Regions from separate parts of the Variovorax sp. SRS16 genome, predicted to be linked through region 2. Evidence: riboswitches for the same ligand, from Rfam matches in the RefSeq annotation. Region 2 holds a riboswitch; each other region holds the start of a gene.
What was found. A riboswitch is a leader RNA that binds a small molecule or an ion and turns the genes downstream of it on or off. The one in region 2 is predicted to bind glycine.
Positions count from the first base shown of each region.

Region 1: it holds a riboswitch for glycine, as region 2 does, so the genes downstream of both, E5P2_RS02630 (FAD-dependent oxidoreductase) here and E5P2_RS21300 (D-amino acid dehydrogenase) in region 2, are expected to answer to the same signal.
Region 3: it holds a riboswitch for glycine, as region 2 does, so the genes downstream of both, gcvT (glycine cleavage system aminomethyltransferase GcvT) here and E5P2_RS21300 (D-amino acid dehydrogenase) in region 2, are expected to answer to the same signal.

Region 1 covers NZ_LR594666.1:531,449-541,439, reverse strand. Annotated here, with positions in the region: gene E5P2_RS02645 (MFS transporter) at 1-643, opposite strand, end outside; gene E5P2_RS02640 (hypothetical protein) at 665-1,510, opposite strand; gene E5P2_RS02635 (helix-turn-helix domain-containing protein) at 1,631-2,365, shown strand; glycine riboswitch at 2,514-2,621, shown strand; gene E5P2_RS02630 (FAD-dependent oxidoreductase) at 2,695-3,939, shown strand; gene E5P2_RS02625 (FIST signal transduction protein) at 3,962-5,230, opposite strand; gene E5P2_RS02620 (PhaM family polyhydroxyalkanoate granule multifunctional regulatory protein) at 5,270-6,001, opposite strand; gene E5P2_RS02615 (copper chaperone PCu(A)C) at 6,069-6,899, opposite strand; gene E5P2_RS02610 (TonB-dependent receptor) at 6,992-9,283, opposite strand; gene E5P2_RS02605 (DUF2946 family protein) at 9,371-9,733, opposite strand; gene E5P2_RS02600 (TraB/GumN family protein) at 9,761-9,991, opposite strand, start outside.
Region 2 covers NZ_LR594666.1:4,408,415-4,418,405, forward strand. Annotated here, with positions in the region: gene E5P2_RS21270 (tripartite tricarboxylate transporter substrate binding protein) at 1-377, shown strand, start outside; gene E5P2_RS21275 (D-2-hydroxyacid dehydrogenase family protein) at 383-1,333, shown strand; gene E5P2_RS21280 (MFS transporter) at 1,335-2,633, opposite strand; gene E5P2_RS21285 (hypothetical protein) at 2,743-3,099, opposite strand; gene E5P2_RS21290 (hypothetical protein) at 3,109-3,321, opposite strand; gene E5P2_RS21295 (PDR/VanB family oxidoreductase) at 3,576-4,532, opposite strand; glycine riboswitch at 4,688-4,777, shown strand; glycine riboswitch at 4,793-4,897, shown strand; gene E5P2_RS21300 (D-amino acid dehydrogenase) at 4,985-6,289, shown strand; gene E5P2_RS21305 (porin) at 6,675-7,904, shown strand; gene E5P2_RS21310 (LysR family transcriptional regulator) at 7,936-8,826, shown strand; gene E5P2_RS21315 (aromatic ring-hydroxylating dioxygenase subunit alpha) at 8,946-9,991, shown strand, end outside.
Region 3 covers NZ_LR594666.1:2,103,693-2,113,683, reverse strand. Annotated here, with positions in the region: gene E5P2_RS10260 (DMT family transporter) at 1-595, opposite strand, end outside; gene E5P2_RS10255 (SDR family oxidoreductase) at 673-1,455, opposite strand; gene E5P2_RS10250 (electron transfer flavoprotein-ubiquinone oxidoreductase) at 1,576-3,270, shown strand; gene E5P2_RS10245 (hypothetical protein) at 3,477-3,974, shown strand; glycine riboswitch at 4,013-4,111, shown strand; glycine riboswitch at 4,129-4,241, shown strand; gene gcvT (glycine cleavage system aminomethyltransferase GcvT) at 4,288-5,457, shown strand; gene gcvH (glycine cleavage system protein GcvH) at 5,513-5,887, shown strand; gene gcvP (aminomethyl-transferring glycine dehydrogenase) at 5,925-8,834, shown strand; gene E5P2_RS10225 (isocitrate lyase/PEP mutase family protein) at 8,869-9,717, opposite strand; gene E5P2_RS10220 (MarR family transcriptional regulator) at 9,756-9,991, opposite strand, start outside.

The DNA.
Region 1 (9,991 bases), 3.9 Mb from region 2:
TGCGCGGGATTGCCTGCGCCACGCCGCGCCCCGCCAGCGCCAGCAGCACACAGGCCACCGCCACCGCGGTATGGCCGATCTGCGGCACCGCGACCAGGAGGCCGCCGGCCACCTGCCCGAGCAGGATGGCAACGAAGGTCCCCATCTCGACCACGCCGTTGCCGCCGGTGAGTTCGTGCGCCTCCAGCACCTGCGGCAGGTAGGCGTACTTGACCGGACCGAAGAGTGTCGAATGCAGCCCCATCAGGAACACGCAGCCCAGCAGCACCGCGGCATCCGCACGCATGAAGCCCCAGGCCGCGACCCCCATGATCACGATCTCGAGGTTCTTCACGAAGCGGATCATCTTCGTCTTGTCGTACTTGTCGGTGAGCTGGCCCGAGGTCGCGGAGAAAAGCAGGAAGGGCAGGATGAAGAGCGCACCGATCGCCAACCCCGCCATCGCCGGCGGCATCCAGTCGAGTTGGAGTTGGTAGGTCACCATCACCGTGAAGGCGAACTTGAACAGGTTGTCGTTGGCCGCGCCCGCGAACTGGGTCCAGAAGAAGGGCGCGAAGCGGCGCTGCCCCAGCAACGCGAACTGGTTGGCGTGCGCCGGCGCGTCGGGCGCGAGGACGAGGGAAGCGTCGGCAGGGATGGTCATGCGAATGCCCTTGCGGGTTCCTCAGGCCGTCACTGCGGCCGCGCCCGGATTGTGCCGCAGCGTCCGGCGACCCATGGCCTGCAGTGCATGGAGCACGGGCAATCCCGCGAGCGCGGCCGTCAGATGCTTGAGCGTGTGGCCGGATACCAGCTGATGCGTGGCCTGGAGGATCGCGCCGTCCGAGAACTCGAAGAACTTCGCCAACGCATAGAAGAAGACCACCCAGCCGAGCCTGAGCCCGACCGCGCCATGCATCGGCCTGCCGAGCGCCAGCGTCAGCACCAGCGCCATGCCGCCGAACTGGACCAGTCCCCATGGCAGCACGTTGCCCGTCTCCTCGCAGACACCCACCGCCAGCAGCCCGGCCGCCAGCACGAACCACGCGGCCGGCCAGCCGGCGCGTGCACTGACCCGTTCGCAGACGGCGAAGCCGACCAGCCCCGCGAAGACGACCGCCATGCCGGCGCGGTCCGCCGCCAGGCGCAGGTCGTCGGGCTGCAGGTGGTAGAACGCCGAGCCGGCGGCGGTGAGGATCAGGCCGGCGAAGAACATCCAGGCGCAATCGAGGGCATTGACCGGCGGATGGACCATCGATGGCGGCAGCGGCACCGCATCCAGCACGTCTTCATGCGCCCGGTCGAGCCAGTGCAGCCAGCGCAGGCCCCAGAGCCCGATGACCAGGAAGGGCAGGTTGCTGAGCACATCCATCGCGTTCGGCAGCCCGTGCCAGGCCTGGGTATCGGCGAACACGGCCGGCGGCAGTTCGGTCGCTTGCAGGTCCGGCCCGGCGACCGCGACCAGGGTCAGCAACGCGAACACGGACAGCAGGCCGCGCTCGCGGCGGGAAAGGGAAGGCAGCAGGGACATGGCGGGCTCCGAGAGGTGGCGGTGGGGCGGAATGTAGGTTGCCAACCCCCTCTCGGGCATCGAAAATCGATACGGAGCAATTTCCAACGCCCCTTGGTATCAACAGGCAATACTCTTCCCATGAGCACCACCGTCGACCTCGTCCAGGCCCTGAAGAACGAACTCAAGAATGCCCGCATGACCTATGCGGATCTCGCCAAGTCGCTCGACATGGCCGAGTCCAGCGTCAAGCGCATGCTCGCCAAGGGCGACATGCCGCTCACGCGGGTCGACGCGATCTGCCGCGCACTCAAGATCGATTTCGCCGAACTCGCCCGCCGCGTGGCCGACGACCAGCCCTTGCTGAAGGAGCTGACGCTCGAGCAGGAAAATGCCGTGGTCAAGGACAAGAAGCTGCTGCTGGTGGCGATCAACGTGCTGAGCCAGTGGACGCTGGAGCAGATCGTCACCGCCTACCGGATCAGCCAGGCCGAGTGCATCGGCTACCTGGCCCAGCTGGACCGCATCGGCATCATCGAGCTGCGTCCGCTGAACCGCTACCGCCTCAAGCTGGCCAAGACCTTCCGCTGGCGCCCGCATGGCCCGGTGATGGATTTCTTCCGCGAGAACGTGGTGCTCGACTACTACAAGGGCGGCTTCGACGGGCCGGCCGAAGGCCTGCTGCTGGTCCACGGCTCGATCAGCCGCTCGCTGGCGCCCGCTTTCCTCGAACGCCTGCAGCGCGTGGCCCAGGACTTCGCCCAGCAGCACCAGACCGACCAGAAGCTGTCGCCCAAGGAGCGCGAGGGCTATACCTTGCTGCTCGGCATGCGCAACTGGGAATTCGAGCTTTTCACGCGCCTGCGCCGGGCTTGAGCGGGTCGCCCACATGATTCAAGAAACCGGTTTCTGCGCTAGACTACCGATCGCAGAAAGCGGATGGTCCCCATCCCACCGATGGCGCAAACTCCCATGAACGCTCAGGTGAATCGCCGAAGGCGATTCGATCACTGCATCGTTGTTGATCAATCGCCGACTGGAGAGCCGCCGCGGCACGCGGCGCACCGAAGGAGCAAGCCCGCTGCGGGTCGCACGCGGGTGAATCTCTCAGGTACAAGACAGGGGGAGCGGCAGTCTGAACCCCGGGTGAAGGCCGCCATCCGCGCCGCCACCCGCCGTTCGTGCCATCCAAAAAGGATACGGACATGCGCGTGATTGTTCTGGGCGCCGGCCTGCTCGGCGTCGCATCGGCCTACTACCTGCAACAGCTGGGCCACGAGGTGACGGTGGTCGACCGGCACGCGAGCCCCGCGGCCAAGGCGCGCGGCCGCGTGAACCGCCATGAGGAAGGCGCCGCAGCGCAGCCGGCGGCACTGTCCTCATCCCCTGCCGGCACGAAGCGCAAGGAATCGGCGCTGTACAGCCGCCTGCGAAGGCACTTGGCCCGGCTGCTCGACCGTGCCATCGGCGAACGCCGCAAGCCCGATCCGTTCGAGCATCTCGTTCGCCTGGCCGCCTACAGCCGCGAAAGCGTGCGCGCGCTGAGCGACGAGGCCGGCATGCCCCAGAGCGCGCGCACCGCAGGCCTGCTGAGCCTTTACACGGACACCGCCGCTTTCGAGGACCGCACGGCCCGCGCCGCGCACTGGAACAGGCTGGGCTGCGAAGAACGCCTGCTCTCGCCCGAGGACGCGCTGCGCATCGAGCCGGCGCTGCAGGCGATGCGCATAGGCCTCGCCGGCGCGGCCTATGCGCAGGACGACCCGGCGCGCGATCCGGCCCAGTTCGCGGCCAGCCTCGTCTTCCTGTGCCGCGCGGCCGGGGTCCGCTTCGCGATGAAGCACACGGTGGTGTCGCTGCACGAGCGCGAGGGCCGCATCGACCACGTCGAACTGCGCGATGCCGGCGGCCGGCCCACGGCCATGCGCGCCCAGGCCTATGTGCTCGCGCTCGGCGCGGCCGGCGCGCCGCATGCGCAGCAGCTGGGCATCGCGATGCCGCTGCGCCACCTGCGCGAGTACATCGTCACGATGCCGGTCAAGGACGCCGCCCGCGCTCCGCGCGTGACCCTGCGGGACCGCCAGGGCAAGCTGCGCATCATGCGCATCGAGACGCCGGCGGGCGATTCCCTGCGGGTCTCGGGCTTCGCGCGCGACCGCCTCGACGAGGAAGGCGAAGCCGACTCCGATCGCTTCGACGCCATCCTGCGCCGCTTCGAGCAGCTGTTCCCCGGCGCCGCCGACACGGCGCACGCCACGCTCGAAACCGTCGGGCATGCGGTGAGCCGGAACGGGCTGCCCATGATCGGCAAGACGCGGCTGCCCAACCTGTTCCTCAACACGGCGCCCGGCGCGCATGGCTGGGTGCACGTCTGCGGCGCCGGCAAGTCGATCGCCCGGATCATGAGCGGCCTGCGGCCCGAACTCGAGTTCGCCTTCCGCGGCATGTAGGCCGGCGCAGGCCGCCTCGCGCTCAATCGGCGCCGGTGAAGACCGTCAGCACGCCGGTGTAGCCGTACAGGTGATGCCGCGCGATCTCGCCGGCCGCGAAGAAGCCGACCAGCGGCACGTCGCCGAGCGCATGCCGCACGATCTGCAGCTCCGCGCCGGGCGCGCCGAAATGCGGGCCGCCGCGGCCGGAGCAGCTCACGTACACCGCGCCCGCGATGCGGCGCGCGGGATGGGGCGCGGCCTCGGCCTCGCCGGCCGCGACCTCGCGCGCCGTCGCCAGCGTCTGCTCCTCGGGTTCGAGTTCCTCGCGGATCTCGGCACAGACGCGCATGAGATCGGCGCGCGCCGCCTGCGCATTGCGGCGGCAGAAGGTCATGCGCATGCCGGCTTCGGCGACGTCGGCGATCGCCACGCCGCGACGCGTCGGATCGAGCCCGATGATGTGCCGCACCAGCACGTCGGCGCCCAGGTCGCCGGTGCGCCGGATGCCGTCGCTGCCCGCATCGGCGAGACCGACCAGCGTGGCGCGCACCGCGTCGATCGCCTGCTGCGGCATGTCGAGCGACACATGCAGATCGGCCAGCAGCACGTCGAGCGCCGGTTCGCCGTCGAGCTTGAGCAGCAGGTTGCCGTCGGCTTCGGTGATCTCGCGTTCGCGCGACACGGGCTGGCAGCCCTGCGTGACGCGCGAGACCAGCCGCACGCCTTCGCCGAACACCACGCCCGAGAGGCCGCCCGAGAACACGCCGCCCGCCGCGCCATGGCCGCGGATATTGCCGTTGCCGCCGATCGCGAACTGAAGGGCGCCGCCACGCCCCGACGACAGACCGCCGAACAGATAGCCGGTGTCGGTGCGCTCGGCCATTTCCGCGATCAGCTCGGTGAGATCCTGCGTGGCGGGGTCGGCATGCACGAGCGCCGTGTGCGGCGCGAAGCCGCTCGTCTCGGAACTGGCCAGCGGTGCCACACCGGAGAACACGCGGTACTGGTCGCTCGGCAGCTGGCACAGCATCACGCTCAACGCGGGTTCGTCGAAGTACTCGGCATTGTTGGCCGCCACGCCCACCCCCACCGTGCCGGACCAGTCGGTGATCTCGGGCAGCTCGGCGCCGAGGTGATCGAGGATCTCCTGCGCATCGGCCGCGTAGTGGTCGGTGATGTAGAGCAGGCCCAGCGTGGGTGCGCGCGCGTAGTCGGGCAGCGCCATCTGCGCGCGCAGCTGGGCGAGCACGAGCCCGGCCGCCATGCGCCACTGCGGATGGGTGGCATGACCGGAGGGAAACAGTTTCATGGCCTCGGCTTTCTCTGTCTGGTCCGTTCGACCTCTTCGTCAGCGCTTGCGCGCCGCCGGCCTGGCTGCGGCGGATGGCTTTTTCGCGGCGGCCGCGGGCATCTTGCGTGCCGGCTTGCCGGGTGCGGCGCCCATGGCCTTGCCGACCGCATCGGCCAGCGGCTGGGCCATCGCGGGCACTTTCAGCTGGGAGGCGTCCTGCAAGGCCGAACTCGCGATCTGCTGGAACTGCTGCGTGAGCGCCCCCCACCATTGCAAGGGGTCGACGACGCCGGCGGCGTCCGGTGCTGACGCGGCAGCAGCCGGCTTCCGGGGGTGCTCGGTGTGCTTCGCTTCAGCGGCCGGCGCTTCCTCGGCCTTCGCCTCGGGCGCTGCCGCCGGCCGCGGCGCCGGGGCTGCTGCAGGCGATGGCGATGGCGATGGCGATGGCGATGGCGCGGCAGCCTGCCGCGTGAAGACGCTCGCGAGATCTTCCATGCGCACATTCATGCCGCGCAATGTCGAGAGCGTCATCTTCTGCACTTCGAGCGCCTGGATCGTGGCCTTGAGCGCATGGCCGTTCTGCTCCAGCCAGTACTGCACGGTCTTGAGTTCCTGGATGCGCTTGTCGACCTCTTCGACACTCAGCGTCGGCGCCACCCAGCTCGACAGGCTCGGCAGGCCCGGCACCGCGCTCGGGCCGGCCGATGCGCTGGCGCCCGCAAGGTTCTTGAGGAAATCGAAGCCCGGAACGAACTGGCTGAAGGCAAAGGGTTTGCTCGCATCGCTCATGGGAGATCTCCTGGCAGGTGGTTCTTGTGCGGGCAGCTTACTCCAAGGCATGGCGATTTCGAGACCCTCACTTCATGTGCATGTGATCGTGCGCCGACGCCCCGGCATCCGCGCCCGTGCCCACCGGGAGCTGGACCTCGAGCGAGCTCGATGCGCCCTTGGCGTCCTCGAAGCGCAGCGTCATCGGCACGGTCGTGCCCTTCACCAGCGGCTGCTTCAGGTCCATCAGCATCACGTGGTAGCCGCCGGGCGTCAGCTCGACCGTCTTGCCGGCCGGCAGCTCGAGCACCGGCATCGCGCGCATGCGCATCGTGTCGCCGTCCATCTTCATCTCGTGCACTTCCGCCACGCCGGCCGCAGGCGTCGACACGCCGACCAGCCGGGCACCCGTCGGCGCGGTGAGTTTCATGAAGGCGCCGCTGCCGCTCTGGCCCGGAACGGATTGCCGCACCCAGCCGTCGCGGACGTCGACCGTGGCCACACCGACCGCCACCACCTCGAGCCTGGCCGCGGGGTTCTCCAGCCCGGCGGTCGAGCTGCCAGAGGCCGGCACCTGCGCCCAGTCGGCCTGCCCCACGTCGCAGGTCTGCAGCACCTTGAACCACAGCACGCCGGGCTTCGCGGGCACCTTGCCGCGCAGCACGAACTCGGCATGCTCGGCCGTAGGCACGGCGGTGCCCGGCGACTCGGCGCTCCAGCGGACTTCGCCGGCCGCGCGCTGCACGTCGAGCTTCCATCCCGGCCGCGCCTGCGCATCGGCCAGCACGAAGCCGGCCGGCAGGCGCACGGCGATGCCGCGGGTCGCGGTGGCGTCCTTGCAGGCATGGCCGACACGGAATGCAGCGGTGTAGTCGCTGCCCGCGGTGGCGGCACCCGGCGACAGGGTCACGTGGGCCATGGCGCCGCCGGCGCCGGCGGCGAGGGCACATGCGGCAAGGGTCTTGAGAAGGGATGAGGAGGTCATGAGCGTTCCTTGGTGAGAAGTGGGAGTCAGAGGTCGAAGCGGAGTTCAGCGCTGAAGGTGCGCTGCGGATAGGGATGGAAGTTCCAGTACTGGTCGTTGTTGGCGTTGTCGATGCCGAAGGCGGCGGACCACTGCTTGTCGATCTGGTAGCGCACGCGCAGGTCGACGGTGAAGTACCTGCTGGCGCCGAAGTAGGCGAAGGCGTTGACGTCGCTGTTGTCGAGCGTCGAGTACTGCCGCCCGCTGTAGCGAGCAGCGACCGTGAAAGCCCAGCGCGCATCGGGCTTCCAGGTCGCGAACACGGTCGAGCGCCAGCGCGGCACGCGCGGCTGCCACTTGCCCACGGCGGCCGGGAAGGCGGCATCGGCCACGGTCTTCGAATCGGCAAAGGTCAGGCTGCCGCCGAGGTCCACGCCCTTCATGAACACGTCCTGTCCGGTGTAGGCCAGTTCCAGTCCGGTGGTGCGCACCTTGTCGATGTTCTGGACCGCCGACACCGTCGTGCCCGGGATCAGTTGGCTGAACAGCGCGTCCCGGGTGGTCTCGTGGAACAGCGTCGCGCGGGCGAGTCCGTTGCCGAGGTCCTTCTCGAGCGAAAGCTCGCCGGTCCACGACTTCTCGGGCTTGAGGTTCGGATCGTTGATGAAGGACAGCGCGCCGCCCGTCGTGGCGCCATACAGCTCGCCCACGGTGGGATAGCGCACGGCGCGGCCGACCGATGCCTTGAGCACGGTGTCCTTGGTCCATTGATAGGCCAGCGCGGCCTTGGGCGAAAGATCCGACTCGCTGCGAGCCGCATAGGACTGCGAGTTGATCCCTGCGGACGTGAAGCCGTCGCGGGCCTCCCAGTGCTCGTAGCGCAAGCCCAGCACGGCCTTCCACTTCGGCGCAAAAGACCAGACGTCCTGCGCCCAGGCGTTGTACGTTTGCGTGCGACCGCCGACGTCGCTGACCGGCGAGGATCCCGGGCCGTCCTGCCAGTTGCCCAGCACATTGGTCTTCAGGATGTCCAGCTCATAGGCATCGCGCCCGACGCCGAAGTCGACGATGTGCGCACCGCCCGCACCCTGCGGGCGCCAGGTGCCCTTGGCCGCAAGGGTGTTCCAGCCGGTGCCGCCCTGGTCCTGCAGCGTGCCGGCGCCGCCGATGGCCGCCAGCGGCAAGGCGACGGTGGGTGCGCGTTCGGTGTCCTTGGCATAGTCGTACAGGCTGGCGGTCACTTCCCAATCGAACACGCCCTGCGTGTTGCTCTTGACCGAAAGGCCGTGCATGTAGTGCGTCTGCGCATCGTCGGCGAGCGGGAACGCCGTCGGCGCGAGCGTGAAGCTGCGGCCACCGATGTTCACCGCGCCCGCATAGACCGGCAAGCCCGCCGCGTTGGTCAGATAGCTGGCCGGCCGGGCTTCGGCGCTGTTCTGCCAATAGCCCAGCGTGTAGGTCGCGCGGACGGTGGGCGAGAAGTCGTAGGCCAGCTTGAGCTTGGCATGGTCCTGTTCCGTGTGGTACTGGGTGCCGGTGCCCAGGATGTACCACGGCGTGTTGGTCGTGTTCAGCCCCGGGACGAAGCCGGTCACCGGCGTGCCGGCCGCGCCCGGTGTGCCCGAGGCGATGGTCGCCGTCGTGAAGGTCAGCGGCTGGCTGTTGCTGGTCGTGTGGTTGACGTCGATCCACCACGACCAGTCGCCGCTCCGGCTGCCGATCGAGGCGCTGGTCTGCCAGCTGTCGAAGCTCTGGCGCGTGTTGTACAGGTCGTTGGGTTGCGACGCATAGCCGGCCTTGACGTGCGCCTCCAGTTGCGTGGGCATGCGGGTCACGTAGTCGACCACGGCACCCGCCGAGTTGCCCGGATAAGCCGCAGAGAAAGGGCCGTACATCACGTCCACACGCTCGATCTCCTCGGGCGTCACCAGTCCCCAGCGCGGCGCGAAGTTGGTGCCGTTGGCGATGCCGTTGCCGAGGTAGTTCGACAGCAGGATGCCGTCGGCATACACCGCCGAGCGTGCGCTGTTGCCGGTGCCCGAGGCGCGCGTGGACAGGATGGCGTGGTTGTAGTCCCCGATGTAGCGCTTGCGCACCAGCAGGCTCGGAAAGTACTTGAGCGCATCCTCGCTGTCGGTGGCATTGACCGTGGTTTCGATCTGCTCGCCGGTGATGCCCTCGATGGTGGTCGGGATCTGCGTCGGCAGCGAGGTCGGGCGGCCACCGGTGACGGTCACCACGCCGAGCGACTTGGCGAGTTCGGGCGTGTCCTGCGCGAAGGCGGTCATGCTCCATGGGCAGGCGGCGCTGCATGCGAGCGCCAGCCAGGTTCTCTTCATTGGGGTTCTCCTCGGCCCGCGCGGGGCCGTGACTGCGAAGCACCACGCCCGTTCAGCGGGCGCCGTGCGGCGATAGCTACAGCAGGGTCAGAGGAGAACGGGAGGCCCGCGCGCCGGCAAGGGCGCAGCGGTGGCCGCGGCGATGCGCGCGGCCGGAATCGGCTGGACCGCGTGGGCCAGCGGCAGGATCGAGGGCATCGAGACGGCCGGCGTCGGCGGCGGCGGCGCGCCGGCCAGCATGCACAACGGGCAATCCATGTGGCCCATGCCCATGTCCTGCGCGCCGTCGTCCGTGTGCACGATCACCTTGACGGCGCCGGCCGCGGAGCAGACCAGCTCCATCGCACGCGGATGCACCACCGGCGAGGCCATCGCCACGCCCAGCGACGCGACGAACCACAACAGCACAAAGCTGCAGAGGCGGCGAAGGCGGCGCGGGACGGCGGTCATGAGACGGGGATTATCGGCCAGTCCGGCTCAGGGAAGGGGCAACATTCGTGTCACGCGAAATCCGCGCGCCGCCATCAGCGCCGGAAGGCCGAGCGGCCCGATCATGTGCAGCGCGCCGACGGCGCCGAACACGCGCTGGCCTTCGGCATGCAGCCGCGCGATGCCGTCGGCCAGATGCGGGTTGCGGTCGTCGAGCAATCGCCGGAGCATGCGGCGGTCGGCGGCCGTGTCCATGCAGCCGCACCACTGCGCATAGCG
Region 2 (9,991 bases):
TCCAATTCATGTTCCTGGACATGAGTTCCGCGCTGCCGCAGATCCGGGCCGGCAAACTGCGGGCGCTCGCGGTGGCCAGCGCAGAGCGCTTCGCGGGCCTGCCCGAGGTACCGACTGTGGCCGAGCAAGGCTATCTGGGCTTCGGCATCCACGGCTGGTATGGCTTGCTGGTGCGCGCGGGAACGCCAAGACCGGTCGTCGAGCGGCTCTACACCGAAGTGAAACGCGCGCTGGACTCGCAGGAGGTGCGCCGGCTGTTCCAGGCCCAGGGCATCCAGCCCGGCGGTATGCCGCCGGCCGAGTTCGACCAGCTCATCCATAGCGATCTCGCACTCTGGAAGAAGGCGATCGCGGAACTCCGCATCCAGTTGCAATAGCCGCCATGCGCATCGTGATCCCCGACGACTACCAGGACTGCGTCCGCCACTTGGCCTGCTTCGCGAAGCTCGAGGGCCATGAGGTCACCGTGTTCAACGACACCGTGCACGATCGCCATGCGCTCGCCGAGCGGTTCCGCGATGCCGAGGCGATCGTGCTCACGCGCGAACGCACGGCCATCGACGCGGCGCTGCTCGATCGCCTGCCGCAACTGCGCCTGATCAGCCAGACCGGCCGCATCGCCGGTCATGTCGATGTGGCCGCCTGCAGGGCGCGCGGCGTGGCGGTAGCAGACGGCCGGGGCTCCGGTGCGGCGACGGCCGAGTTGACCTGGGCGCTGATGCTCGCGAGCCGGCGTCATCTGGTGGCCGAAGCCGTGCGCCTGCGCGAGGGCCTCTGGCAGGGTTCGCTGGGCCAGCAATTGAACGGCCAGCGGTTGGGCGTGTGGAGCTATGGCCGCATCGGCCGCCAGGTGGCCGCCTACGGCCGTACCTTCGGCATGGCGGTCTGGGTCTGGGGCCGCGAGGACTCGACCGCTGCGGCACGTGCCGATGGCTTCGAAGTGGCTCCCTCGCGCGCGAGCTTCTTTGCCGACAGCGATGTGATCAGCCTGCACGTGCGGCTGAATACCCAGACGCGGGGCATCGTCACGGCGCACGACCTCGCACGGATGAAACCGTCGGCCCTGCTGGTCAACACCAGCCGCGCCGAACTCGTCGCCGAAGGCGCACTCGCTGCGGCACTCTGCGCGGGACGGCCCGGCTTCGCGGCGGTCGACGTGTATGAAAGCGAGCCCGTGCTCGGCGCCGCGCATCCGCTGCTCGCCCTGCCGCAGGCACTGTGCACGCCGCATCTGGGCTATGTCGAGCGCGACAACTACGAGCGCTACTTCGGAATGGCGTTCGACAACATCAACGCGTTCGCCCGCGGGCAACGCGTCGGGTTCGTCGATTGACTCAGGCGCGCGCCGGTTCGGCCGCCTGTTCCCCACGCGGATCGTGCCCGATGAGCAGCACGAGCACGAAGGCAACGACCGGCAGCAGCGCCAGGAACAACACGGCATAGAAGTCGTTGCCCATCCTGTCCTTCAGCATGCCGAAGATCGTCGGGCCGATGTAGCCGCCGAGGTTGCCGATGGAATTGATCCACGCGATGCCGGCCGCCGCGGCGATGCCGCTCAGGAAAGCGGTGGGCAGCGTCCAGAACACCGGCAATGCGCTGAAGATGCCGAAAGCGGCCAACGTGACGGCAGCCATCTTCGGCACCGGGGCGCTGATTTCCGCCGCGGCCACCAGGCCGACGAAGATGCAGGCCAGCGGCACCAGCACGAACCACTTGCGTTCGCGCCGCGCGTCGGACCAGCGAGTCCAGAACAGCATGGCGATCGCGCCGACGAGGTATGGGAAGGCGTTGATGAAGCCGATCTCGACATTGCCGAGACCGCCGAAGCCCTTGATGATCTGCGGCAGGAAGAAGCCCAGGCCATAGAGCGGCACCGTGATGCCCATGTAGACGAAGCCCAGGGCGATCACGCGCCAGTTGAACAGCGACTGTGTCCACGAGATCTTGTGGATGGATTCGCGATTGCGCTGCTCCGCATCGAGCGTCTGCTGCAACCAGTCGCGCTCCTCGGGCGCCAGCCACTTCGCGTCCTTCGGCCGATCAGGCAGGTACATGAGCACGAAGAAGGTCAGCACCAGCGCGGGAATCGCTTCGAGGATGAACAGCCATTGCCAGCCGTGCAAGCCGCCGACACCCTCCATGTTGAGGATGTAGCCGGAAATGGGCGAACCGATCACAGTGGAGATCGGAATGGCGAACATGAACCAGCCCACGATGCGGGCACGGTACGCGGCCGGAAACCAGAGCGTGATGTAGAAGATCACGCCAGGGAAGAATCCGGCTTCGGCAATGCCGAGCAGGAAGCGCACGACGTTGAAACTCGTCGCGCCGCCCACCCAGGCCTGGGCCGCGGAGATCAGGCCCCAGCTGAACATGATGCGCGCGATCCAGCGGCGTGCGCCGAAGCGTTCCAGCGCCAGGTTGCTCGGCACCTCGAAGAGGAAATAGGCAATGAAGAAGATGCCCGCCGCGCTGCCGAAGATGGCGCTCGTGAAGCCCATGTCCTTGGACATCGAGGCGCCGGCGAAGCCCAGGTTCACGCGGTCCAGGTAGGCGATGAAGTAACTGATCATCAGCAGCGGCAACAGGCGCCAGCCGACTTTGGACAAGGTTCTCTGCTCGAGCGAATTCATGCGGTCTCCAAACTGTTGTTGTCGTGGTACCGGTTTCGGACCGGCCGGGATTTATACCCCGACCCACTCTTTCTCGCATGAAAGCGGCGCCCAAGCCGCTGCCCCGCGCTCAGGTTGGCGCGCAGCGGGCGTAGACCAGCGCGAGGTAGTCGACGTGCCTGCGCAGCACCTCAAGCTGCTGCAAGGTCGAACCCTGGACCCGCTCATCGGGGTCGAACTTCAGGCTGCCGTCCGGCATCAGGATGAAGTGCATTTCCGCGCGCGGCGCGCCGGTGGCGTTCAGGTAGCCGCAACCCGTGCGGGTGCTGCGGTTGTAGGTCACGTTCGAGAACGCCGCGACACCGGACGGGGGGAGCTTGCTCTTGACCTGCATCTCGACCTGCCACACCGGCCAATAGAACCACCAGACGGCGGTACAACCGGCAAAGACGGCGAGGCCGACCAGGGTGCAGACGAGTGCTCGCATGGCTTGCTCCTACTCAGGTGGAATGAAGCGCATGGCCACCCTGCCCAGGGCGGTCAGTTCGGTCACCGTCGCCGTCCCCTGGCCCGGCTTGGTCCCCGGGGTGAAAGAGACCTTGACCCAGCCGCCGTCCCTGAGCGTGCGCAGATGCTCGATCTCCTGGGCGTTCGTGAACGTCATGGGCAGCGGGCCCAGGGCGAGGCGTTGGAGCAGGCTGTAGAGCATCGGCTTTTATCCGACGAACGATCCGAAGGCCAGGTTTCCCTGCCTCCCCGAACGGTGGCCTGCATGTGACTTCATGTAGCCAATTGTAATTACATGTAGTACCTAAGGACTAATCATTTCACGTGATGCATTTCACACGGGGGCGCGTTTTAAGGGGTGTTTTGTCTGCCTCGGCGGCTGGCAGAACAGCCGAGCGGCGGGAAGCGCTGCCCTGGCTGCAGGCGCTGGACAGGGGTTTCCTGCCGATGACCGGCTCAGAGATCGAGAACGAGGTGTTCGCCGACGCAGCCCGACACGCAGACCATCATCGTCCGGTTCGACGCGCGCTCCTCGCTCGAGAGCACCGAATCCCGGTGCGCCGGAATGCCCTCGAGCACCCGTGTCTCGCAGGCGCGGCAGACGCCCTCGCGGCAACCGCAATCGGCGTCGATGCCGGCTTTGTGCAGGGCATCGAGCAGCGCGACGCCCGGCTGTACGGCAAGGGTCCGGCCGGTGCGCGTCAGCGTCACTGTGTAGGGATGTTGCTGCCGCGACACCCCGCCCCCCGCATCCGCCGCAAAGCGTTCGACATGGACCTTCCTGAAGCCGAGTTCCTCGCAGATGCGCTCGAAGGCGGCGATCATCGGCGCCGGCCCGCAGCAATAGAAATCGCTCGCCGCCGGTTCGCGCGCGAGGAAGTCGCGCAGATCGGGCGGCCTTCCCTGCTCTTCGTCGAAATGGAAGCTGACGTTCCTCGACGACCCGAGGCGTTCGCAGAATGCCGCCTCCGGCCGGGACCGCGCGCAGTACAGCAGCGAAGCCGGCTTGCCCAGCGCCGCAAGCCGCTCGTGCATGGCGAGGATCGGCGTGATGCCGATGCCGCCCGCCAGCAGGACCGATCTCGAGGCATCGGCATTCAACGGGAAATGATTGCGCGGCGGCGAGATGTCCAGCATCGATCCGACCGCGAGCCGCTCGTGGACATGGCGCGATCCGCCGCGGCTGTTCCTGTCGTTGAGGACGGCGATCCGGTAGCGATCGCCTTCGGTGTCCGGGTTCAGCAGCGAGTAGCTGCGGACCAGATCCGGCGCGAGGTGCAGGTCGATGTGCGCCCCGGGCTCGAAGACCGGCAACGCTTCTCCCGTGCGCGGACGCAGCTCGAGGCTCACGATGTGCCGGGCTTCGCGGCGGACGGCGCTCACCGTCACGTGCAAAAGAGAAGAGCTTTTCATGGTCGCTTCGCGCTTCGATAGCCGATAGGGCAGAAGCGAAAATTGTCGAAGGCCGCGGACGAAAGAAAAAATCGTTCCTTTGGATGCGAGGCATCGCGCGAAGTGATGCATCGCGCCGCACGCGCGCATCGACCGCGCGTCCTGCTTCGGTTAGACTCGCGCTCGCAGGAGAGCAGGCCGCGCGAGCGGCTTCACCGAAGGCGCAAACTCCCATAAACGCTCAGGTCGGCTCACGTGATGAGCCCGTACTGCAACCATCGTCAGAGCCGTCTGGAGAGCCATCACGCCACGTGATGCACCGAAGGAGCAAGCCCGCTGCGCCGCAGGGGGTGAATCTCTCAGGTACCGAGGACAGGGGGAGCGGCAACTCGAACATGCGTTCCGGTTGCTTTTCTTTTTGCAGCATCCGTTTCGCCGTGTTCGAGCGCCAAAACCTCGAAGGGGTTCTTGACATGCGCGTGATCGTTCTCGGCGCCGGCCTGCTCGGCGTCACCTCGGCCTACTACCTCCAGCAACTCGGCCACGACGTGACCGTGATCGACCGGCAGGCCACGCCGGCCGCCGAAACCAGCTTCGCCAACGGCGGCCAGATCTCGGTCAGCCATGCCGAACCCTGGGCCAACCCGAGCGCACCATGGAAGGTGCTGCAATGGCTCGGCAAGGAAGACGCGCCGCTGCTCTTTCGCATTCGCGCCGACATGCGGCAGTGGCTCTGGGGCCTGCAGTTCCTGCGTGAATGCACGCCGGCGCGCACCCGCCACAACATCGAGCAGATCGTGCGGCTCGGCACCTACAGCCGCGCGACGCTGCAGCAGCTGCGCCGCGACACCGGCCTCGACTACGACCAGCGCACGCAGGGCATCCTGCACTTCTATACGACGCCAAAGGAATTCGACGGCGCCCTCAAGCCCGCCGAGCAGATGCGCGCGCTCGGCTGCGAGCGCCAGGTGATCTCGGCCGACGAAGCCGTGCGGCTCGAACCCGCGCTGGCCCATATCCGCCCGCAGCTGGCCGGCGCCACCTACACGGCCGAGGACGAGTCGGGCGATGCCAACCGCTTCGCGCGCGAGCTGGTCAAGCTCTGCGAGGCGGCCGGCGTGAAGTTCCTCATGAGCCACACGGTGACCGCGATCCGCGAGGCCGGCGGCAGCATCGACCACGTCGAGGCGACCGACAGCGAAGGCCGCTTCCAGCGCATCCGCGGCGATGCCTTCGTGCTCGCGATGGGCTCGCTCAGTCCGCTCTACGCGGCGCCGCTGGGCATCCGGCTGCCGATCTATCCGGCCAAGGGCTATTCGGTCACGCTGCCGGTCATCGATGCCTCGAAGGCCTATCAGGTCTCGCTCACCGACGACGAATACAAGCTGGTGTTCTCGCGCTACACCTCGGCCACGGGCGACCGCATGCGCATCGCCGGCACGGCCGAACTCAACGGCTACGACCGCGACCTGAACCGCGTGCGCTGCGAGGCCATCGTGCGGCGCGTCGAGCAGCTGTTCCCCGGCGCCGGCGACACGACGCAGGCCCAGTTCTGGACCGGGCTGCGTCCCGCCACGCCGAGCAACGTGCCGCTGATCGGCGCCACCCGGTTGCCGAACCTGTTCCTCAACACCGGCCATGGCACGCTGGGCTGGACGCACGCCTGCGGTTCGGGCAAGTCGATCGCGCGCATCGTGAGCGGCCTCGCGCCGGAGGTGGATTTCGCCTTCACCGGCGCGACGCCGCGGCCGCCGGTCCTCGGCCTGCAGGGCGCGTAATTGCGCCGGAGTGATGGCGCAGCTATTGCGCCATCACATGGCTGCCATCGGAAAGAACGATTTTCCCGTCGGTCGTTCGCTCTCTATTCTCGGGCTGCACCTGGCGCTTCATTGATGCCTGCCGAACAGTTCAAAGAGGTTCACCCGATGTCCCCACGGATCCATCCCCGCATCGCACTGCGCCGGCACTCGGTGTGGACATAGCGCATTGACGACGGCGCCGGCCGGTCGCGTTCGACCGCGCCCCGCGTCCGCAGGCAACCCGCCTGCACATCACGCCCTTTCTGCCCACAAGGCCCGCCGCGGCGGCCTCGGACAGGCGCGCGCGTGCGCGATCCCTGTGCGCGGCCGTGAGCCGGCCGTCGATTCCCAACGGAGACATGCAATGAAGAGAAAAATATGGCTGACATCGGTGGCGCTGGCCGCCGCCGGCGCGGCCTCGGCCCAGTCGTCCATCACCGTGTTCGGCACGATCGATACCGCGATCAGCGGCTACTCGAACCGCTCGACGGACCCGAACGGGCCGACGCTGCTGAACCCCTTCTACGTCAACCGGGGCAGCGTGACGACGAGCCAGACCGCGCTCACCAATTCCAACTATTTCGCCAGCCGCATCGGCTTTCGCGGCACGGAGGACCTCGGCGGCGGACTGGCGGCGAGCTTCTGGCTCGAAGCGCCGTTCTCGAGCGACGACGGACAGACCGGCATCACCACCTTCTCGCGCCGCTCCACCGTCAGCCTCTCGGGCGGCTTCGGCGAGATCCGACTCGGGCGCGACTACACCGCGACGGTCTGGAACGACACCGCGCTGGACCCGTTCACCACCTTCGGTGTCGGCACCAACCTGATCCTGCGACCGAGCTTCGCGCTGAACTCCTTCGTGCCCTCCTACACCACGCCCGCCGGCACGGCCAACGTGACCGGCAACAACTACCTGCGCGCCAGCAACATGGTCGCCTACTTCCTGCCGCCGGATCTCGGCGGCTTCTATGGCCAGGTGCAATACGCGTTCGGCGAACGCATGCACTACAGCCCCGGCAAATTCACGCCGGTCGGTGCCGAGACGCGCGCGGGCCGCTACGTCGGCGCGCGCTTCGGCTGGGCCAACGGACCGATCAACATCGCAGCCGCGTACGGCGAAAGCACGCTGGACAGCAACTACGACGCCGGCAGCACGGCCAAGCTCGATACCTTCAACATCGCCGGCTCCTACGACTTCGGTCCGGTGAAATTGTTCGCCGAGCTCTCCAGAGTCAAGCGCAAGGTCGACTACGTGTTCGCGCCGCCCGCCCCCGTGAACACGATCGGCGTCAACGGCTACATGCTCGGGCTGATGGCGCCCATCGGTCCCGGCCTGATCCGTGCGAGCTACGGCAACGTGCGCTACGACACCCACCAGACGATGCCCGGCAGCCCGGCCGATCCACGCGCCGACCAATGGGCGCTGGGCTACGTCCACAATCTGTCGAAGCGCACGGCGCTCTATGCCACCGTGGCCCGCATCCGCAACAGGAACGGCGCCAACCTGAGCGTCGGCGGCCCGGCCTTCGTGACCACCGGTTTCGTTCCGAAAACCTCGACCGGCTACGACCTGGGCATCCGCCACAACTTCTGATGCCCGACGGTTCGGGCAGACTGGGAGCGAGATGAATTTTCTGAAGCTCGATCTGAATCTCCTGGTCGCACTGGACGCCCTGCTGACGGACCCGCACGTCACGCGCGCCGCGGAACGCCTGTGCGTCAGCCAGCCCACGCTCAGCGGCTCGCTGGCACGGCTGCGCGACTACTTCCAGGACGAGCTGATCGTCCAGGTCGGGCGGCGCATGGAACTGACGCCGATGGCCGAGGCCATGCGCCAGCCGTTGCGCAACGTGCTGGGCGATGCGGAAAAACTCCTGTCGACCAAGTCGCACTTCGATCCCGGCACGTCGGAGCGCCGCTTCACGCTCACCTGCACCGACTACGTGTGGGCCACGCTGATCGGCAAGGTCCTCCGGCGCCTGGCGTCGGAAGCACCAGGCATCCGGCTCGAATACGGCGGCACCGCGCGCGACTTTGCCGAGCACCGCGTCGAACTCCTCATCGTCGCCGACCGCTTTGCGCTGAAGGAGCATTCGTCGAGGCAGCTGTTCCAGGAATCCTTCGTCTGCATCGCGTGGTCCGGCAACGACCGGATCGGCGATGCGATCAGCTTCGACGAGTACTTCGCGCAGGACCACATCGTCGCCTGGTCGTCGCGGCCGACCCTGGTCGCGGACTGGATCGCGGCCCGGCATGGCTTGCGCTGCCGCATCGCGACCCGTGTTCCCGACTTCACGATGGTCCCGCAATCGATCGTCGGGACGCCCTATCTCGCCACCGTGCCGACGCGCATGGCCAACCACTACGCGGGCCATCTTCCGCTGCGGATCCTGGAGGCGCCGCTCGAACTGCCGGTTCTCACGCAGGTCATGCAGTGGCACCGGCATCAGGAATCGGACCAGGGCATGCAATGGCTGCGCGAACTGATCGTCGACTGCTGCCTGACAAACCGCTGAATCCTGCGGCCGATGCCGCGGCCATCGGGGTCGTCGATGGATCACATCCCAACAAACGATTTCCCGCTTCGGGAGGTGTCGCTGAAGATTCGGGCATCCCTTTTCTCTCGACTCGACGCATGACTCTCATCCGAAATGCCTGGTATGCCGCAGCCTGGTCCCACGAGATCCAGCGCACGCTGCTGGCCCGCACGATCCTGCAAGAACCCGTGGTGCTGTTCCGGCGCGAGGACGGCGAGCCCGCTGCGCTGGCCGACCGCTGCCCGCACCGCTTCGTTCCGCTGCATCGCGGAACCCTGAAGGGCGACACCGTCGAATGCGGCTACCACGGCCTGTGCTTCAACGCGCAGGGGGCCTGCACCCACAACCCGCACGGCAACGGACTGATTCCGAGAATGGCGCAAGTCCGCGCCTATCCGCTGGTCGAATCGCAGGGCGTGGTGTGGATCTGGATGGGCCCGCCCGAGCTGGCCGACCCGGCCACGATCGTGCGCTTCGAACCGCTCGAGGACGACCGCTTCGAAACCGTCCACGGCTACCTGCACGTGAACGCGAACTACCAGCTGATCAGCGACAACCTGCTCGACCTCACGCACGGCCAGTACGTGCATCCGATGTTCCGCAATGCCGCGGGGCCGGCCGCCATGGAAGAGTCGCCGGTGAGCGGCGACACGGTCTGGGCCCGCTTCGTGCGCCGCGACCAATTGCCCAACCAGTACTTCAGGATGCTGGGCTTCCCGCCCGAGCAGCGCGGCGACCACCGCAACTTCATGCGCTGGAATCCACCGGGCAATCTGCTGCTGGACGTCGGCATGACCGCGGTCGGCGGACGGCCGGAGGACGGCCTGTCGATTCCGACGACACACCTGCTCACGCCGGAGACCGAGACCAGCTCGCACTACTTCTGGGCCATGTCGCGCAACTTCCGGACCGACGATCGGGTGCTCAGCGACGAGTTGCTGCGCGTGGGCATCGACATCTTCAACAACGAGGACAAGCCCGTGATCGAAGCGCAGCAGGCCTACATGCAATCCGAGACCGACCTCTTCAAGATGAAGCCGATCCTGCTGTCGACCGATGCGCCGGCGGTGCGCGCGCGGCGCATTCTCAAGGAGCGCGCGGAACGGGAACAGCGGCAGGGCGCGGCAGTGCCGGTGCCGGTGCA
Region 3 (9,991 bases), 2.3 Mb from region 2:
TCACGGCGAACAGCGCGACGTCGGGCTGCGCCCGCAGGGTGCCGATGTCCGATCCGACCGCCAGCCACAACAGCAGTGCGCCGAGCCCGGTCGCGATGCCGAGCCAGTTGGCCCAGTCGGCGGCGTGGACGTCGGGATGGCGCTGCAGCCAGGCGGCGTTGAGCAGGCCGAAGGCGGTCCAGCTCGCCATCGCGAGCAGCGCCAGTCCCAGGCCCCATGTGAAGTGAATGCCGCCGGCGCCCTCTCCTGGCCACGCACCGGCGACCATCAGCGCAATGCCTGCGGCCGTGAGCAGCAGCCCCGGCAGCAAGGCCTGCATGCGCAGGCCCGCGGGTCGCCCGAGCAGCATCATCCAGACGGGGATCGTGCCGATGATCAGGCTCGGCACCGCCGTGCCCGCGGCCGCGATCGAGAAGGCCAGCAGCAGGTAATAGCCCGTGAAGCCCAGCACGCTGAGCCCGAGCGCCGCGACACCCTGCCGCACACGCGGCCAGCGCACGCCGGCCGGCCGCGATCCGAGCGCGAGCGCCGCGGCCGCGCCGAAGACCACGAAGCGCGCCGCCGTGATGTCCACCATGCCGAAGTTGCCCACCATGCGCGGTGCCACGAACACCAGGCCCCACAGCGCGCCCGCAGCCAGGCCGGCCGCGATGCCGCCGGCCGCGCGTGGCGTCAAAGGGCGAAGCCGTCGTCGGCCGCGATCACCGCGCCGTTGACGAAATGACTTTGCGCGCTGGCCAGCAGCACGATCAGCCCATCGAGATCATCCGGTTTGCCCACGCGCTTGCGCGGCAGCATGTTGACGAGCTTGACGCCGCCGTCGGTGACCCAGTGCTCCTCGTTGATCTCGGTCGCGATGTAGCCCGGGCACAGCGCGTTCACGTTGATGCCGAAGCGGCCCCACTCGAGCGCCATCGCCTTCGTCATCTGCACGACCGCGGCCTTGCTCATGCAGTAGACGCCGATCTGCGGCATCACCTTGAGCGCTGCCACCGAGGCGATGTTGATGATGCGCCCACCGATGTAGGTGCCGGGCGCCGCGCCCTTGGCGCGCGCGAGCATTCGCTTGCCGATCTCCTGCGCCACGAAGAAGGAGCCCTTGACGTTGGCGTCGAAGATGAAGTCGTAGTCGTCGGGCGTCACGTCCTGCAGGCGCTGCGTGGTGCTCACGCCCGAGTTGTTGATCAGGATGTCGATCGGGCCGACCTCGGTTTCGGCGCGCGCGACGGCGGCCTTGATGCTGCCCTGGTCCGTCACGTCGAGCTCGACCACGTGCGCGTCGCCGCCCTCGCCCTCGATGCGGGCGCGCAGCTCCTTGAGTTTCTCGATGCGGCGGCTGGCCAGCACCACCGCCGCGCCGGCGCGCGCCAGCGTCTTGGCGAACTGCGCGCCGAGACCGCTCGACGCGCCGGTGATGAAGGCCACGCGGCCGGAAAGATCGATGCTGTAAGCCATGAAAGATGTCCCTGCTGGAGTCGCCGGCGGGGCGGCCCGGAACACGCGCGAGCGCCGCATAAAATGATTCGGCCCGACGCGGTGCCTCGCACCCCCAAAAACATTATCGACGAGACCCAGATGACGCACGACGAAATACTTGCCAAGTTCGGCCCGAGGGAAGCCATGGAATACGACGTGGTCGTGGTCGGTGCCGGCCCCGCCGGCCTCTCGACCGCGATCCACCTGAAGCAACTGGCCGCATCCCACGGCAAGGAGATCTCGGTCGTCGTGCTCGAGAAGGGCTCGGAGCCCGGCGCGCACATCCTCTCCGGCGCCATCATGGATCCACGCGCGCTGTTCGAACTGCTGCCCGATTGGGAAGAACTCGGCGCGCCGCTCAACCAGCCCGTCACCCGGGACACCTTCCTCATGCTCAGCGAGAAGGGCGCGACGCGCACGCCCAACTTCATGCTGCCGCACAACTTCCACAACGAAGGCAACTACATCGTCAGCCTCGGCAATGTGGTGCGCTGGCTGGCGCAGCAGGCCGAGGCGCTCGGCGTCGAGATCTTCCCGGGCTTTCCGGCGGCCGAGGTGCTCTACACCGACGACGGCAAGGTGCGCGGCGTCGCCACCGGCAATCTGGGCATCGGCAAGGACGGCGAGCCGACCGACAACCTCCAGCTCGGCATGGAACTGCATGCCAAGTACACCGTGTTCGCCGAGGGCGCGCGCGGCCATCTCGGGCGCCAGCTGATCGCGAAGTACAAGCTGGACGAGGGCAAGGATCCGCAGAGCTACGGCATCGGCATCAAGGAGCTGTGGGAGATCGATCCCGCGCGCCACGAGCCGGGCCTGGCCATCCACACCGCGGGCTGGCCGCTGCCGTCGGACACCTATGGCGGCTCCTTCGTCTACCACGCCGAGAACAACCAGCTGATCATCGGCTACGTGGTCGGGCTCGACTACCAGAACCCCTACATGAGCCCCTTCGAGGAGTTCCAGCGCTTCAAGACGCATCCCAACATCCGCTGGTATTTCGAAGGCCAGGACAAGGGCCTCAAGGCGCCCAAGCGCCTGAGCTACGGCGCACGCGCGATCACCGCCGGCGGCCTGCTCTCGCTGCCCAAGACGGTGTTCCCCGGCGGCGCGCTGGTCGGCTGCGAGGCCGGCTACCTGAACGCGAGCCGCATCAAGGGCAGCCATGCCGCCATCAAGACCGGCATGCTGGTGGCCGACGCGGCCTACGAGGCCGTGATGGCCGGCCGGCAGCACGACGAACTCACGGCCTACCCCGCGGCCTTCGAGAAGAGCTGGCTGCGCACCGAACTCAACAAGGCACGCAACTTCAAGCAGTGGTTCAAGAAGGGCCTGGCGGTCGGCACGGTGATGACCGGCATCGAGCAGTTCGTGCTGCGTGGCCACATCCCGTGGACGATTCACCGCACCGAGGCCGATCACCAGCGCCTCAAGCGGGCATCGGCCGGCAAGAAGATCGCCTACCCGAAACCGGACAACAAGCTCACCTTCGACCGGCTGTCGTCGGTCTTCGTGAGCAACACCAACCACGAAGAGAACCAGCCCGCGCACCTGACGCTCAAGGACGCGACGGTGCCGACCCGGATCAACCTGCCCGACTACGCCGGCCCCGAGAGCCGCTACTGTCCCGCCGGGGTGTACGAGTTCGTGCCGGATGAAGGCGGCAAGGAGCGCCTGCAGATCAATGCGCAGAACTGCGTGCATTGCAAGACCTGCGACATCAAGGATCCGACGCAGAACATCGTGTGGGTGACGCCCGAGGGCGGCGGCGGGCCGAACTACGTCGGCATGTGACGGGTCTTTCTCCCTCCTCCTCTGGGGGAGGGTTGGGGTGGGGGCACCGGGCCTTTGAACTGTGCGTTGCGCGTGACGTGAAGCCGGAGCCGGGAATTCGCCCCGGCCGACAGCCTCAACAGAAATCGCACCCTTCGAATCACCCATTCACAAAGCCGTCACACCCACCCCCGATGCTGCAAGGCTCGCCCGCAAGCCAGCATCCCATGTTCCTCATCAAGACCGACAAGGCCCATCAAGAACTCCAGCCCGGCCGCCGGACCCTCGGCCAGCGTGAGCGCGCCCTGCTGCTGATGGCCAACGGCCATCGCTCGGTGACCGACTTCGGCGAGCTCTTCGGCGGCCGCGAGCAGGCCAGCCGGGTCGCGGCCCAGTTGATGGACACCGGCTATCTGCAGCACCGCCAGCCGCCCCCGCAGCCCGAACCCGCCGCGGCCGTCGCCGCCGATGTCTTCGACGGCAAGCGGTCGCTCGCCACCACGCGGATGTTCCTGTTCGACCTCTGCGAGCGCATGTTCGTGCGGCGCGACCCGCTGCTGGCCGAACGCTTCCGCGAGGCCTTGCGCGCAGCGCGCGACCGCGAATCGATGCTGGCGACGGCCAACGCCATGCTCGAGGCGATCGAGCAGGCCGCCGGCGCCGAGCGCGCCGAATCGATCCGCGAGCGCATCGACAAGCTGCTGCCCGCCCTGCCCCTGCATTGAACCGATCGGCGGCGCCGGGCGCCACCGATCCCTTACACTCACCAGGGTCAGGAGAGAGCCCCGCCCCGCGGAGCCGCCGAAGGCGCAGGTCCCACCGATCCACGGGCCCGAACGCTCAGGCAAAAGGACTGACGAAGCGCCGATCTTTTTCGCGCGTTTCCTTGCTGGAGAGAGCCGGCCCGCCGCGCAAGCGCAGGGCCGTCCACCGAAGGAGCAAACCCCGATCGTGGGGCGAATCTCTCAGGTAAAGCGGACAGCAGGGGTGGCCCATGGCGCGCGCCATGGAACGAGACTGCCCCTTTTGGAGAGTGCCTTGGCCTCCTCATCCGCATCCGGTGACGATCCTCAGAAGACACCGCTGTACGACCTGCACGTGGAACTCGGCGCACGCATGGTGCCCTTCGCCGGCTATTCGATGCCGGTGCAGTACCCGGCCGGCCTGATGGCCGAGCACAAGCACACGCGCAGTGCCGCCGGCCTGTTCGACATCTCGCACATGGGCCAGCTCCGGCTGGTCGGCCCCGACGCCGCGGCCGCGTTCGAAACCCTGATGCCGGTCGACGTCGTCGGCCTGGCGGCCGGCCGGCAGCGCTACGGCCTGCTGCTGAACGACGACGGCGGCATCCTCGACGACCTGATGTTCTTCAACGAAGGCAAGGATTCGCTCTTCGTGATCGTCAACGGCGCCTGCAAGAAGGCCGACATCGCCCACATCACCGCGAAGATCGGCGCACGCTGCCAGGTGCAACCCCTGCCCGACCACGCCCTGCTGGCGCTGCAGGGGCCACAGGCTGCGGCGACGCTGGCGCGGCTGTCGCCCGGGATCGAGCGCTTCGTCTTCATGACCGGCGGTGCGGTGCAGATCGGCGGCATCGCCGCCTTCGTCACGCGCAGCGGCTACACCGGCGAGGACGGCTTCGAGATCTCGGTCGCCGCGCAGGACGCCGAGGCGCTGGCCCGCCTGCTGCTCGCGCAGGCCGAGGTCAAGCCCGTCGGCCTGGGCGCACGCAATTCGCTGCGGCTCGAAGCGGGGCTGTGCCTCTACGGCAACGACATCGACGAGACGACCACGCCGGTCGAGGCCTCGCTCGGGTGGGCGATGCAGAAGGTGCGCCGCGCCGGCGGCGCGCGCGAAGGCGGCTTTCCCGGCGCCGCGAAGGTGCTGGCACAACTCGTCGCCGCCAGCGGCACGGCCGGCCACCTCGACCACCACACGCTCAAGCGCAAGCGCGTCGGCCTGGTGGCGCTGGAGCGCGTGCCGGTGCGCGACGGCACGCTGCTCGAATCCTTCGAAGGCCAGCCGATCGGCCACGTGACCAGCGGCCTGCTCGGCCCCACGGTCGACCGGCCGGTCGCGATGGCCTATGTGGCGCTCGCCTACGCCGAACCCGGCACACGCATCCAGGCCATGGTGCGCGGCAAGGCGGTGCCGATGGAAGTCAGCACCATGCCCTTCGTGCCCGCCCACTACTTCAGAGGCTGAGCCTCGACCCGATTCCTTCCATTCAAGCGGCCCATTTTTTCCAGGAGATTCCTTCATGACCATCAAGTACACCAAGGACCACGAATGGGTCCAGCCCGGGGACGGCAACACCGCCACGGTCGGCATCACGCTGCATGCGCAGGATGCGCTCGGCGACGTGGTCTTCGTCGACCTGCCCCCGATCGGCAAGACCTTCGCGCAGGGCGAGATCGCCGGCGTGGTCGAGTCGGTCAAGGCCGCGGCCGACGTGTTCATGCCCGTGTCGGGCGAGATCACCGAAGTCAACGAGGCGCTGCGCGCCGACCCTTCGCTGGCCAACAGCGACCCGACCGGCGCCGGCTGGTTCTTCAAGGTGCGCCTCGGCGAGCCGGCGCAGCTCGACGCGCTGCTCGACGCCACGGCCTATCAGAAATTCGCCGACGAAGCCTGATTCGACCCTTCCCTGCCCGACCGCACGACTGCCCTCCATGCCGACGCCCGTCCAGACCTCCCTACCCTCGCTGCGCTATCTCGAGAACGCCGAGGAATTCATCGCCCGCCACATCGGCATCGAAGCCGCCGACGAGGCACCCATGCTGTCCGCCATCGGCTCGAAGTCGCGCGCCGAACTGATCGACGGCATCGTGCCGCCGGCCATCCGCCGCCGCGCGCCGATGCGTCTGCCGGCGCCGGCGACGGAGGCCGACGCGCTGGCCGAGCTCAAGGCCATCGCGGTCAGGAACAAGGTGGCGCGCAGCTTCATCGGCCAGGGCTACTACGGCACCCACACGCCCGGCGTGATCCTGCGCAACGTGCTGGAGAACCCGGCCTGGTACACCGCCTACACGCCCTACCAGGCCGAGATCTCGCAGGGCCGCATGGAGGCGCTGCTCAACTTCCAGACCATGGTCTGCGACCTCACGGGCATGGCGATCGCCAACGCCTCGATGCTCGACGAGGCCACCGCGGCGGCCGAGGCGATGACGCTGGCGCGGCGCAGCGTCAAGAGCAAGAGCAACGTGTTCCTGGTGTCGGGCGACTGCCATCCGCAGACCATCGAGGTGATCCGCACGCGCGCCGTGCCGCTCGGCATCGAGGTCCGGGTCAGCACGGTGTCGGAAACCCTGCCGCACCTGATGGCCAGCGGCGCCTTCTTCGGCGTGCTGGCGCAGTACCCCGCCACCACCGGCCAGGTGCATGACCTGCGTCCGCTGGCCGGCCATGCGCACCAGTGCGAGGCCGCCTTCTGCGTCGCGGCCGACCTGCTGGCGCTCACGCTGCTGGCGCCGCCCGGCGAATGGGATGCCGACATCGTCTGCGGCACCACGCAGCGCTTCGGCATGCCGATGTGCAACGGCGGCCCGCATGCGGCCTACCTGGCCTGCCGCGACGCGTTCAAGCGCTCGCTGCCCGGCCGCCTGGTGGGCGTGAGCGTCGACACGCACGGCCAGCCCGCCTACCGGCTCGCGCTGCAGACGCGCGAGCAGCACATCCGGCGCGAGAAGGCCACCTCCAACATCTGCACGGCACAGGTGCTGCCCGCGGTGGTGGCCAGCATGTATGCGGTCTACCACGGGCCCGATGGGCTGCGCCGCATCGCGCAGCGCGTGGCCGCGCTCACCGCCGTGCTGGCGACCGGCATCGAGCAGATGGGCCGCGAACTGGTCAACGGCAGCGCCTTCGACACCCTCACCGTCAAGACCGGCGACGACGCGCCGAAGATCCTCGAGCGCGCGCACGCCGCCAGCATCAACCTGCGCCAGGGGCTGCAGCACCACCTGGGCATCTCGCTCGACGAGACCACCACGCGCGCCGACATCGAGACGCTGTGGGCGCTCTTCGTGCCGACGGGCACGCCGATGCCGCGCTTCGACGAACTCGCGGGCGCGGTCGCCTCGCGCATTCCCGAAGACCTGCGCCGCACCAGCGCCTTCCTCGTGCATCCGGTGTTCAACACCCACAAGAGCGAGACCGCGATGCTGCGCTACATCCGCAGTCTGAGCGACAAGGACCTCGCGCTCGACCGCAGCATGATCCCGCTCGGCAGCTGCACGATGAAGCTCAACGCGACCAGCGAGATGATCCCGATCACCTGGCCCGAGTTCGCCAACATCCATCCCTTCGCGCCGGCCGAGCAATTGCAGGGCTATGCGCAGCTCGACGCCCAGCTGCGCGCCTGGCTCTGCGAGGCGACCGGCTACGCAGGCATCAGCCTGCAGCCCAACGCCGGCTCGCAGGGCGAATACGCCGGCCTGCTGGCGATCAAGGCCTTCCATGCGGCGCAGGGGGACAGCCATCGCGACATCTGCCTGATCCCCTCGTCCGCCCACGGCACCAACCCGGCCAGCGCGCAGATGGCCGGCATGCAGGTGATCGTGACCGCGTGCGACGCGCAAGGCAACGTCGACATGGACGACCTGCAGCGCGCCTGCGAGAAGCACGCCGACAGGCTGGCCGCGGTGATGATCACCTACCCCAGCACGCACGGCGTGTTCGAGACACGCGTGAAGGAACTCTGCGAGCTCGTGCATGCGCACGGCGGCCGCGTCTACGTGGACGGCGCCAACATGAACGCGCTGGTCGGCGTGGCCGCGCCCGGCGAGTTCGGCGGCGACGTGAGCCACCTGAACCTGCACAAGACCTTCTGCATTCCGCACGGCGGCGGCGGGCCGGGCGTGGGCCCGGTGTGCGTGGTCGAAGACCTCGTGCCTTATCTGCCCGGGCATGCGACCGGCGGCATCTCGTCGCACGGCGTCGGTGCCGTTTCAGCGGCGCCGCTGGGCAACGCAGCCGTGCTGCCGATCAGCTGGATGTACTGCCGCATGATGGGCGCGAGCGGCCTGCAGGCCGCGACCGAGACCGCGATCCTGAGCGCCAACTACATCAGCGCGCGCCTCAAGGAGCACTACCCCACGCTCTATGCGAGCCCCAACGGCCACGTGGCGCACGAATGCATCCTCGACCTGCGCCCGCTCAAGGACACCAGCGGCGTGACGGCCGAGGACGTGGCCAAGCGGCTGATCGACTACGGCTTCCATGCGCCGACGCTGAGCTTCCCGGTGCCGGGCACGCTGATGGTCGAGCCGACCGAGAGCGAGCCGCTGGCTGAACTCGACCGCTTCATCGACGCGATGATCGCGATCCGCGGCGAGATTCGCCGCATCGAGGAAGGCGTCTGGCCGAAGGACGACAACCCGCTCAAGCACGCGCCGCACACCGCGGCCAGCCTGCTGGGCAGCGAATGGACGCGGCCCTATTCACGCGAGCTCGGCGCCTTTCCGCTGGCCAGCCTCAAGGCAGGCAAGTACTGGCCGCCGATCGGCCGCGTCGACAACGTCTACGGCGACCGCAACCTGTTCTGCAGCTGCGTGCCGATCGGCGCCTACCCGACGAACTGAAGCCGGGCCGCGCGGCGAACCGCGCTTCGGCGCGCTATTCGCGCCGGGCCAGATCGTCGCGGAAGAAGGCGTTGAGTTCGCCGCCGGGCGCGGCATCGGCAAAACCGTCGAAGCGGCCTTCGTCGGCGATGAGCCGGGCCGCGCGAATGAAACCGCCCCAGGCCGCGCGCGCCAGCGCGCCGCCGACACTCACGCGCCGCACGCCCAGTTCGGCGATGTCCTTCATCGTCAGATCGCTGCTCCAGCCGACGAGCAGGTTGAAGGGCTTGGGCGCGACCGCGGCGACGACGGCGGCGATCTGCTCTCGCGTGCGGATGCCAGGCGCATAGAGGCAGTCGGCGCCGGCCTGCGCATAGGCCTGCAGCCGCGCGATCGCCTCGTCGAGGTCGGGCCGGCCGTGCAGGAAGCCCTCGGCGCGCCCGACCAGCAGCGTGTCGCCGCCGGCCTTGTCGATGGCGCCGCGCGCCGCGCGAATCCGTGCGACGGCCTCGTCGATGGCGTAGAGCGGCGCGGCCGCGTCGCCCGTCGCGTCCTCGATCGACAGGCCGGCCACGCCGGTCTCCACCGCCAGCCGCACGCTCTGCGCGACGCCGGCCGGATCGTGCGCGAAGCCGCTCTCGAAATCGGCGTTCATCGGCAGATCGGTCGCGGCGACGAGCGTGCGCAGGTGCTCGAGCACCATGTCCCGCGGCGCCGCGCCATCGGCGCGCCCCTGCGACCAGCCGAAGCCCGAGCTGGTGGTCGCCAGCGCCTTGAAGCCCATGCCCTGCAGGAAGCGCGCGCTGCCGATGTCCCAGGGGTTGGGGATGACGAAGCAGCCGCTGTCGTGCAGTTGCCGGAAGGTGCGCCGCTTGTCGGCGACGCCGGGTCTGGTTTCGGCCATGGTGGCTCCTGGAAAAAAGATTGCGGATGCGCCTGCCGCTAGGCGGCCGGCTTGCGGCCGCGGCGTGGCGGCTCGCGCCATTCTGTCTCGTCCACGGTGCGCGCGAAATGGCGGAAATAGCGCCCGAACTCCGGCGCGACACGATGCAACTCGCGGCGATGCTGGATCGCCAACTGATTGAGCACCATCTTGCCGCGCTCGGTGAGTTCCACCCGCACGCTGCGGCGATCGTCTTCGCACGAGCGTCGCACGACCAGGCCCAGCTGCTCGATGC